DNA from 3 places in the Lysinibacillus sp. NPDC056232 genome. Region 1 is predicted to be linked to each of the others. Evidence: riboswitches for the same ligand, from Rfam matches in the RefSeq annotation. Region 1 holds a riboswitch; each other region holds the start of a gene.
The links. Region 1 has a riboswitch for cobalamin ahead of metE (5-methyltetrahydropteroyltriglutamate--homocysteine S-methyltransferase). Riboswitches for the same ligand answer to the same signal wherever they lie in the genome.
Positions count from the first base shown of each region.

Region 2: another riboswitch for cobalamin. It lies ahead of ACFCYJ_RS12570 (ribonucleotide reductase N-terminal alpha domain-containing protein); the one in region 1 lies ahead of metE (5-methyltetrahydropteroyltriglutamate--homocysteine S-methyltransferase).
Region 3: another riboswitch for cobalamin. It lies ahead of ACFCYJ_RS16135 (hypothetical protein); the one in region 1 lies ahead of metE (5-methyltetrahydropteroyltriglutamate--homocysteine S-methyltransferase).

Region 1 is NZ_JBHJTF010000002.1:48,282-51,431, forward strand. Features, by position in the region: gene ACFCYJ_RS02290 (Dph6-related ATP pyrophosphatase) at 1-537, shown strand, start outside; gene ACFCYJ_RS02295 (YjcZ family sporulation protein) at 885-989, opposite strand; gene ACFCYJ_RS02300 (hypothetical protein) at 1,217-1,516, shown strand; cobalamin riboswitch at 1,628-1,806, shown strand; gene metE (5-methyltetrahydropteroyltriglutamate--homocysteine S-methyltransferase) at 1,982-3,150, shown strand, end outside.
Region 2 is NZ_JBHJTF010000014.1:47,310-50,459, reverse strand. Features, by position in the region: partial or broken gene ACFCYJ_RS12570 (ribonucleotide reductase N-terminal alpha domain-containing protein) at 8-1,309, opposite strand; cobalamin riboswitch at 1,472-1,657, opposite strand; gene ACFCYJ_RS12565 (hypothetical protein) at 1,767-2,450, opposite strand; gene ACFCYJ_RS12560 (ECF transporter S component) at 2,447-2,941, opposite strand; gene ACFCYJ_RS12555 (hypothetical protein) at 2,977-3,117, opposite strand; gene ACFCYJ_RS12550 (hypothetical protein) at 3,104-3,150, shown strand, end outside.
Region 3 is NZ_JBHJTF010000022.1:3,563-6,712, reverse strand. Features, by position in the region: gene ACFCYJ_RS16140 (acyl-CoA dehydrogenase family protein) at 1-1,168, shown strand, start outside; cobalamin riboswitch at 1,448-1,630, shown strand; gene ACFCYJ_RS16135 (hypothetical protein) at 1,649-1,969, shown strand; gene ACFCYJ_RS16130 (ABC transporter substrate-binding protein) at 2,166-3,131, shown strand; gene ACFCYJ_RS16125 (FecCD family ABC transporter permease) at 3,128-3,150, shown strand, end outside.

The DNA.
Region 1 (3,150 bases):
CCACCGGAACTCATACGTGCTCAAGCTAATTCTATAGGTTTACCAGTTTATACTGCAGCAGCAAGCTGGACAGATTATGAAAAAATATTTATGAGTCTTTTAGAAAAAGCTAAAAAACAAGGTGCAGAAGTTTTAGTAACAGGGGACTTAGATATGCCTGAACATGGCTGCTGGCACGACAAGGTTACGAAAAATGCTGGTTTAAATCTAGGCATGCCTTTATGGGAAATGAATCATCGTAAAGTTGTCGATGAATTCATAAACCTAGGATTTGTTACAATCATTGTTACTGTTAATTTATCTTTAGGTATGCGGGAGGACGATTTAGGGCGAACGTTAACCCACGAATACGTGCAAGAGCTTGAAGCCCGAGGGATTGACCCATGCGGAGAAGGTGGAGAATTCCATACTACAGTATTAGATGGACCCATCTTTAAACAACCTATTCCAGTTCGTAAATGTGATGTTATTAGAAGCGGAGAATATGCTTTTTTGCCTTTGGAACTAGATCAAAAGGTAAATCTTTCAGATAGTTAATCGATTCAATTCAATCGCTAAAGTGCAGACGATGATGAGATGAGCATGCATGTTCCTTTCATGCATAGAAAAACATGGGACATTGCCTATCTTTTTTTAGGCAGTGTTCCATGTTTTTAGTTTTTAAAGAAATCTTCATTGTTCTAAGTACTATCGACGAACATTTTAGTTGCCAGCCATCTCGTTTACCGACAGTATAAAATGCATTGTCTTACTGTCTGGAATAACGCAGAATAAGAAAATGATGAAAAGGGTCATCGGAGGAAAGTGACCCTTAACAATGGGAGGTGTATAGGATTAGTTTGTATGATCCTATACGTTATGAGCATGAAAGGTGGTATTTGGTATTAATAAAAACCTATAAAGCTAGTGCCGACAATAATTAATAGAATGAATAGAACAACGATTAACGCAAATGCTGAACCAGAACCACTGCCGTAATATTCAGACATAGTAATTTCCCTCCTTTCAATATCTATAATATGAATTGTTATTAAAAGGATTTGCGATATTTATCTACTAAAAAAATAAAAATAAAATTAAATATCCGGAGATTTAATAAAAGGGGTAACTTTGAAAAAGTTGTGGTAGGCAGTTATTCATTGAATACAAAAAGGTGCGCCGAAAGTCGACTGGATTGGAACTATAGTGTTTGCATCAGCGCTTTTAATCTCTTTATATGAACAAGAGGTGGATTCGTTTTCTATTTTTTTTGTATAATGACATTATTCAATCTTATTTTAAAGGGGGATACTATGATGCAAGGTTTTCTGCAGCAGTCTCAGAAATAGCTGAAGTTGAGTATGTACGTACAGCCCTTACTTTTCAAATATGTATTGGTTTCCTAGTTACTATAATTTCTATCAATCTCATCCCTATTATTCAGAGAATCATTGGTTGGGAATGGGTCTTTACCATATTAGCGATTGGACCGATTCTTGGAATACTATCTATGCTCAAATATAGAGGTACGAAGTAAATATCGAGAATGTATTGGACTTTTGATTAAAACATGACTAGTACAATCCTTTAAATTTTTAAGAAAAAATTTCTACTATTCTGAAATATATGTTATAGTAGGAGCATAATTGAATATTGTGTAAGAGTTGGTGCCAAATGATAGTTTGGCTTAAAAGGGAAGTCGGTGTAAATCCGACGCTGTCCCGCAACTGTAATTCGGAGCAAATCACAAATGCCACTGGGAAACTGGGAAGGCAGTGAGGCGTGTTGATGAAAAGCCAGGAGACCTGCCAATTTCTAGTACACACCAAATACCTACGTGGAAATAGGTGGTGAAAAGTGACCATTCAGGCACTGTGCGACAACGAATGACCTATGCGGAAGTATACACTTCTTCGTATTGTTTTTTCATTGACAAATTTAACATGCAGCCATTTTCCTAGAAGGAGAATGGCTTTTTATTATTTCTGAAAGGGTGATTGAAATGACTTATACAAGTACACTAATTGGCTACCCATACATTGGGGAAGATCGTGAATGGAAAAAAGCATTAGAAGCATTTTGGCGACATGAACTTTCTGAAGTAGATTTTCAAGTAAAAATAAAGAATATCCGATTATCTAGGATAGAAAAACAGCTTCAACTGGGCATAGATATGGTAACAGTTGGAGACTTCACTTATTACGATAGAATGTTAGATACAGCCGTGATGTTTGGTTTAGTACCTAAGCGTTTTAACTGGCAAGGTGGAAAGGTAGATTTACATACCTATTACAGCATAGCACGTGGGAACAAAACAGCAGTGGCCAGTGAAATGACAAAATGGTTTAATACAAACTATCATTATATTGTGCCAGAATTTGAAGAACAAACATTACAAATAACGGAAAACAAAGTTTTAGCAGATTTTTTAGAGGCTAAAGAAGCATACGGCATTATCGCAAAGCCGACATTAATTGGTCCTTATACATTTTGCAAACTAACGAAAGGTTATAACAAGGTAACACAAGTTGAATATTTACTGGCCATACTACCACTCTATGCCCAAGTGTTGAAAGAATTAGTGAATGCAGGTGCCAATTGGATTCAACTAGAAGAGCCATCCCTTGTAACTACATTAGATGAGACAGAAATAAAGCTTGTACAAGAAATATACGCACAACTAGCTGGAGCAGTGCCAGAGGCGAAAATAATGCTTCAAACATACTTTGAAGCATTAACCTCTTATGAAGCAATAATGGCACTCCCTGTTCAAGGTTTTGGTTTAGATTTCGTCCATGGCTATAAAGGGAATATGGAATCGCTTCGTCAATTTGGCTTTCCTAAAGATAAAGTATTAGCGATTGGTGTTGTTAATGGCCGTGATATTTGGCGTTCAAACCTAGCAGAGGTAAACTCTACGATTCAGGCAATTGAAACACTAAGTAATGCTGTAGCATTATGGATTCAACCATCTAGCAACCTACAACACGTACCAATAACGACCTCTCTTGAAAATAAGCTCGATCCTGTTCTAAAAAATGCACTTTCCTTCGCTGATGAAAAAATCGTAGAAATCGTTGAGGTAACTAAATTTAGACGAGACAAAGATGGTAGCACGATTCATAACTTATCAGAAAGTATGAAGGCGATTGAAGCCCTAAAAAATCATCC
Region 2 (3,150 bases), on a different contig from region 1:
ACTATTAACACAAATTACTTGAGTAAACCATCCCTTCATGCTTATTCGGATTCATGCGATTGACTTCATCTCGATAGAACATAAACGGTACGCCTGTTTCAAGCTGTGAGCGCATAATACGCTTCATAATATCAATGGCTGGAACGACTTCACGACTTAACAATGGATTCGCGATACATTCCTCATATTTAGTACGGAAAGAACCGTCACCCTTTTTCTCATCGTAGTAATCCTCTAGTGAAAAGCCCATAACTTCTCGCACTTCATGTGGGTCAAATAAATGCCATTCCCCGCGCTCTTCTACCGTTTCCATAAATAAATCCGGTAAGCATAGCCCTGTGAAAATATCATGAGCACGTAAACGCTCATCCCCATTGTTTAAGCGTAAATCTAAAAACGTAAAGACGTCTTTATGCCAAACATCTAGATAGACAGCAATAGCTCCTTGTCGTTGACCTAGCTGATCGACTGAAACCGCCGTATTATTAAGTTGTTTAATCCATGGTAAAACACCACTTGATGCACCTTTAAAGCCTTTAATCGATGAGCCTCGGCTACGAATTTTGCCCATATAAACACCAATACCACCGCCGTACTTCGATAATGTTGCGACATCTGTATTCGTATCATAAATACTTTGTAAACTATCATCTACTGTATCGATAAAGCAGCTAGATAACTGACCATGCGTTTTACCTGCATTCGATAATGTTGGTGTGGCAACAGTCATATATAAATTACTCATTGCCCAGTAAGATTCATGTACTTTTTCTAAACGATTTTCTGTCTCATCCTGCATAAGAGTCATTGCAATGACCATCCATCGTTCCTGCGGTAGCTCCACTGGTGTTTTCGTGTAATCACGGACTACATAGCGGTCCATTAATGTTTTTAAACCAATATACGTAAACAACTCATCACGACTTGATTCTAGATAAGAAGCGAGTTCCTGAAGCTCCTGCTCACTATACTTTGTTGTTAAACTTTCATGATACAAACCAGCTTCTGTATAGTCTGCTAAATGTTCTGGGAAAACCTTATAAACATCTTTCACTGAGACACCACGACGCGTTGCAAATTGATCATATAGTTTTTCTAAATAAATTTGAGCTGCGACAAATGTCCAGTATGGCTCCTCCTCATCAATTAAGCTAAGCGTTTGTAAAATCATCGCATCCGCCCATGCTTCAAATGTGGCATTGTCGTTTTTTCGTAGCCAACGATCCGATAACCTTACAAAACTTTCAAGTTCATCCTCCGTATAACTTTTCTTGAGCTTAGCAATTTGCTGTTCGATTTGAATTGTCATGTATACATTCTCTCCCTTTCTTTCTCCAGCAACACAAAAAGCGATCACGCAACATCTATCGGTTACGTGATCGCTGTAAAATCGGAAATGGAAATGAAGGACATGCACACTAAGAAGTGGACAAATCTCTCGCCTCCACTTCTCAATCCCCGAAGAATGTGTTGCTGTCTTGAACAACTCGGCAGGTCTCCTGGCTCATGCTTCCTCCAAATGATGGCCTTCCCGTTCTTCACAGTGGCTAGTCATCATTTGTCAGCACTTACAGTTGCGGGGACAGCTTCGGCCTAAGATGACTCTTTTCCGAATTCCCTTTTAAACCACATTGGTACCGCTCGTCCAAATACTATATATAGTGTTTTAACTCCTAAACAAATCTAACATATTGTGTTTATTGTTGCAATAGGCGTTTTGCCCCTTGCAAGTTATAATGTGCTACTTTTTCTCGAAGCAAGCCCAATTACAATGCAGTTTTACGTAGTTTTTCAAAATTTCCAGGAAAATATTTTTGTGCTAGCTGCTCTTTTTCTAGCTGTATTCCTAGCAAAACTACTGCACATGGACCAGCCGTTTTCTCAACATCTAATGAACTTTTGACTTGTTGCTCGCCAAAAAGTCGGGTAAATTCTGCTTGCAGACCTTTTGATCCAACTGGCCAGACTTGCTGCACGATTCCCTCTTTCCACGCTTGAAAAATAGGTTGTAGCTGTGCGACATTTTCAGGCTGTGCAAGGATTTCATTGCCTACAAGCGGCATCCCATATGTGTACCAACTTAGCTGCTCATACTTAGTTACTGTGCGTTTCTGCTGCTCACCAAGCATCGTTATAGACAAACCTGATTGTAAAGTCGGCATATTGGACTCTGTGCTACCGTCTATTGGCGGACAAATAAGACTCACCTCATCAAAAACCTGCTGAATGCCTGCAATATAACGAGACCATGCAGCATCCCCTGAAAAATTAGCAAGTAAAATATGTCTTGGTAAAGCATTTGCAGCAAGCTGCTCTAAAAAAGTAACACGCGCCGTTAAGTATGCCGTTAGTTTGTCTGGGGCAGACACAACATCTTGTGGTTTTTCGCCAATTGCTGCGGCATTATCTGTTGTAGCAAACAGCTCACCTATTTTTATTGCATTTCTCAATGTACTCGACCTTCCTTACGCACAAACACCTTAGAGAGAATTGGCATCACAATTGCAACGATCACCAGATTTACGAGTGTTGCCAATGGAAGACTAGTCAGTGACGCCCAGTAAAATGCCGGACTAATGATAAAGTAAAATGGTAAAGGTGCCACAACGCCATTTAATATAAGTGCCACAGGCCATTTCCAGAAATGCATTCCTTTTTTATGCATTACCCCAAAGATCCATACAACAATAAACATTTCTACCGCGATAATAATATGTAGTGGCCCTAGAGGGAAGCCAGTAGTTAAGGCTGAGATAAAATGCCCAATGACTCCCGCAACCCCAGCTAATACTGGAGATAAAAATACAACGCTCAACAATGCAGGTGCAGAATCAAGCGCTGCAGTTGAAATAAATGTTGGAATTTTAATGACTGCACCCACTGCACAAATTGCTGCTACCATGGCAGTGAGCGTCAATTTCATTAATCTTTGTCGATCCATCCTATTTCCTCTTTCCTATAATATTTGGCTATACATTATAACTTGTGGTTGATTTCCGTTCCGGCTGGGTGCTTTGTTGTTGCTGTCGCTTCGCTTTCGCACAGATAAAACAATTGCTGTCGCTTCGCTTTCGCACAGAGCAAAGCTTCCTGGGGGCGTCCGATGAGCCGCTTCACTCGTTTTGCTCGCTCCAGGGTCTCGGGCCAACA
Region 3 (3,150 bases), on a different contig from region 1:
GACGGAGCTCTATGAGGGGGCTACATTTTTAACGGAGCGTCAAGGTGGCTCTGACGTTGGCGCGAATGTTGTAGAGGCAAGGAAGGATGGCAATCAGTATCGTTTATATGGTGAGAAATATTTTGCATCTAACGCAGGAATGTGTGGAGTAACTATGGTATTGGCTCGCATGGAAGGGGCTCAGGCAGGCTCAAAGGGCTTAACATTGTTTGCAGTTCCATGGCGAAATGAGGATGGCGCTGTTAATAACCTCCGTATTCGACGTTTAAAGGATAAACTTGGTGTTAAAGCAGTCCCTTCTGGTGAGGTGGAATTTGATGGTGCATTGGCTTATGTTGTAGGTGACCCAAATAAAGGAATTTATTATATGCTGGAGGCGCTTAATTTATCAAGAATTTGCAATGCGGTTGCTTCTATCGGCATTATGCGGCGCGGCTATTTAGAGGCGAAGCACTATGTGACGAATCGCCATGCATTTGGTAAGCCTTTAACGCAATACCCTATGATTCAGGATACACTAGGGAAATTTGCTGCCAAACTTCATGTAGAAGTTGCTACGGTTTTTGACCTTATTCAGCTGTACGATAAAGTAACTAGTGGGCAGGGGAATAAAGAGGACATCATTTTGAATCGCTTGTATATTGCGATCATGAAAAAAGAAACAGCAGAGCAAGCTGTACATTATGCGAGTGAAGCCATTGAATTACATGGCGGAAACGGCTATATTGAAGATTTTGTTACACCTCGGTTATTAAGAGATGCACAGGTACTTACTGTGTGGGAGGGGACTGCGAATATTTTAGCTTTAGAGCTCATTCGTTTAGTTGATAAGTTTCATGCGCACGAAATGTTTGTTCGTGTCATGGAAGAACGTCTAGAAAAACTAGCTGACAATCCATTAGTCGAAATTGTCGTGGATCAATTAGCAACACTAGATGCAACTTTGCAAACATTTAGCCGTTTAGATGATGCAACAAAAACGTTTGAAGCAAAAAAAGTCGCTGAGAAAATGGCACATTTATATGAAAGTGTTGTAGCAGTCGAATGGGCACAAAGATTCGGCGGCAAATATGAGAAACTAGCAGATATTTATTTAGAGAACACATGGGCATTACGAGAAATGGGTGCACCAATGAAAACGGTACAGTATTTTTCAGATATAGTTTAACTTTTTTCAGCGGGTGTCCAAACATCTGCTGAAAGAAGTTAAAGCGTCACAGATTCGGAAAGGGGTTCTTGTAGAGGATGTTAGTCTAAAATCATCGCAACCATGCGATAACGGTTAACTGACCTGCATCATGCCGCTGACGCTACGCTTTCACGCAAAAAACATCTGCAGGCCTAAGCACAAAGCCAAATCCGGACGCAATTATGCCGAGGCATAATTGATTTGATTAGGAGTCGTCTCGAATGGAGGCGACTTCTTTGATTTTCATGTATAATACAATCAACTGAATATTATAAAGGTTCTTTACTTAAGTAAAGTGAAAAGGGAAATCGGTGTAATTCCGATGCGGTCCCGCCACTGTATGTGTGAGTTTTTTCAATCAGCGCCACTGAAAATTTCGGGAAGGTTTGAAAAAGCGTATGAAGCACGAGCCAGGAGACCTGCCTTTATAGAAAACACGTTGTAGCCTACGAGGATAGGATGGTGGATTTTGTATATTTATATTGTGCAAATTTGACCCCCTCATTTTTTTATGATGAGGGGTATTTGTTTTGTAAGATGAATATCGATAAATTTGGAAAAGTGGGCGATAAATCCGCAAAGTTGGGTGATAAACCCAAAAAGTTGGGCGATAAATCCGCAAAGTTGGGCGATAACCTCAAAAAGTTGGGTGATAAATCCGCAAAGTTGGGTGATAAACTCAAAAAGTTGGGTGATAAATCCGCAAAGTTGGGTGATAAACTCAAAAAGTTGGGTGATAAATCCACAAAGTTAGGCGATAAACCCAAAGTTGTGCGGTAAACCCCAAAAGTTGAGTGATAAATCCGCAAAGTTGAGCGATAACCCACAACGTTGGGCGATGAATCCAAAATTGGATGATAAATCCGCAAAGTTAGGCGATAACCCACAACCTCGAGCGATAAAAACCTAAATTGTATCGATGAATCAGAAAAACAAGTCGTTCACTATATGCACAGATAGACTAAGGGGGATTCACATGAAGAAATTTTGGAAAATAGGATTATCAGCATTTTTAGCTGTTGGCTTGCTTGCAGCATGCAACACAAAAGAGGCGACAAATGACAAGCCGTCATCTGCTGAGCAGCAAGAGACATCAAAAGTAGATCAAGCAACATTCCCAATGACGATAACGGATGCTTCTGGCAAAGAGATTACGCTAGAAGCACCTCCTGAAAAAATAGTCTCTCTCATTCCAAGTAACACAGAAATTTTATTTAGCCTTGGCTTAAATGATGAAATAGTGGGTGTAACAAATAATGACGATTATCCACCAGAGGCTGCTAAAAAAGAAAAAGTTGGCGGTATGGATTATAATATTGAACAAATTATTGCTTTATCGCCAGATATCGTTCTTGCGCATGCATCGGGTATGAGTTATTCAAAAGGAGCAATTGAACAGCTTGAGGCTGCAGGTGTGAAAGTATTTGTTGTAGCGGATGCCAAAAACTTTAATGAGACTTACACGACGATTGAACAGCTTGGTCGTGCAACAGGAAAACTAGAAGAGGCTAAAAAAGTGGTCGCAACTATGAAGGCAAAGGTTGCAGAAGTTGAAACAAAACTTGAGGGTGTTAAGCCAAAGAAAGTTTTTGTAGAGTCGACTGATGAGCCAGAAATTTATACAGCTGGTAAAGGTACATTTATGAATGAAATGCTAGAAATGATTCATGCCGAAAATGTAGCAGCAGATACAAATGACTGGTATCAAATTGATGCTGAACAAATTATTGCGAAAAATCCAGATGTCATTGTTGTGACATATAATTATGTACCGAATATTTTAACGAAAATTCCGCAACGTCCAGGCTTTGAGACAATTACTGCTGTAAAAAATAAAGCCATTGTACAAGTGGATGAAAATACGACAAGTCGTCAAGGTCCTCGATTGGCAGATGGTTTTGAGGAATTAGCAAAGGCCATTTACCCAGAGGCGTTTAAATGAGTAAAACAATTGTAGCCTA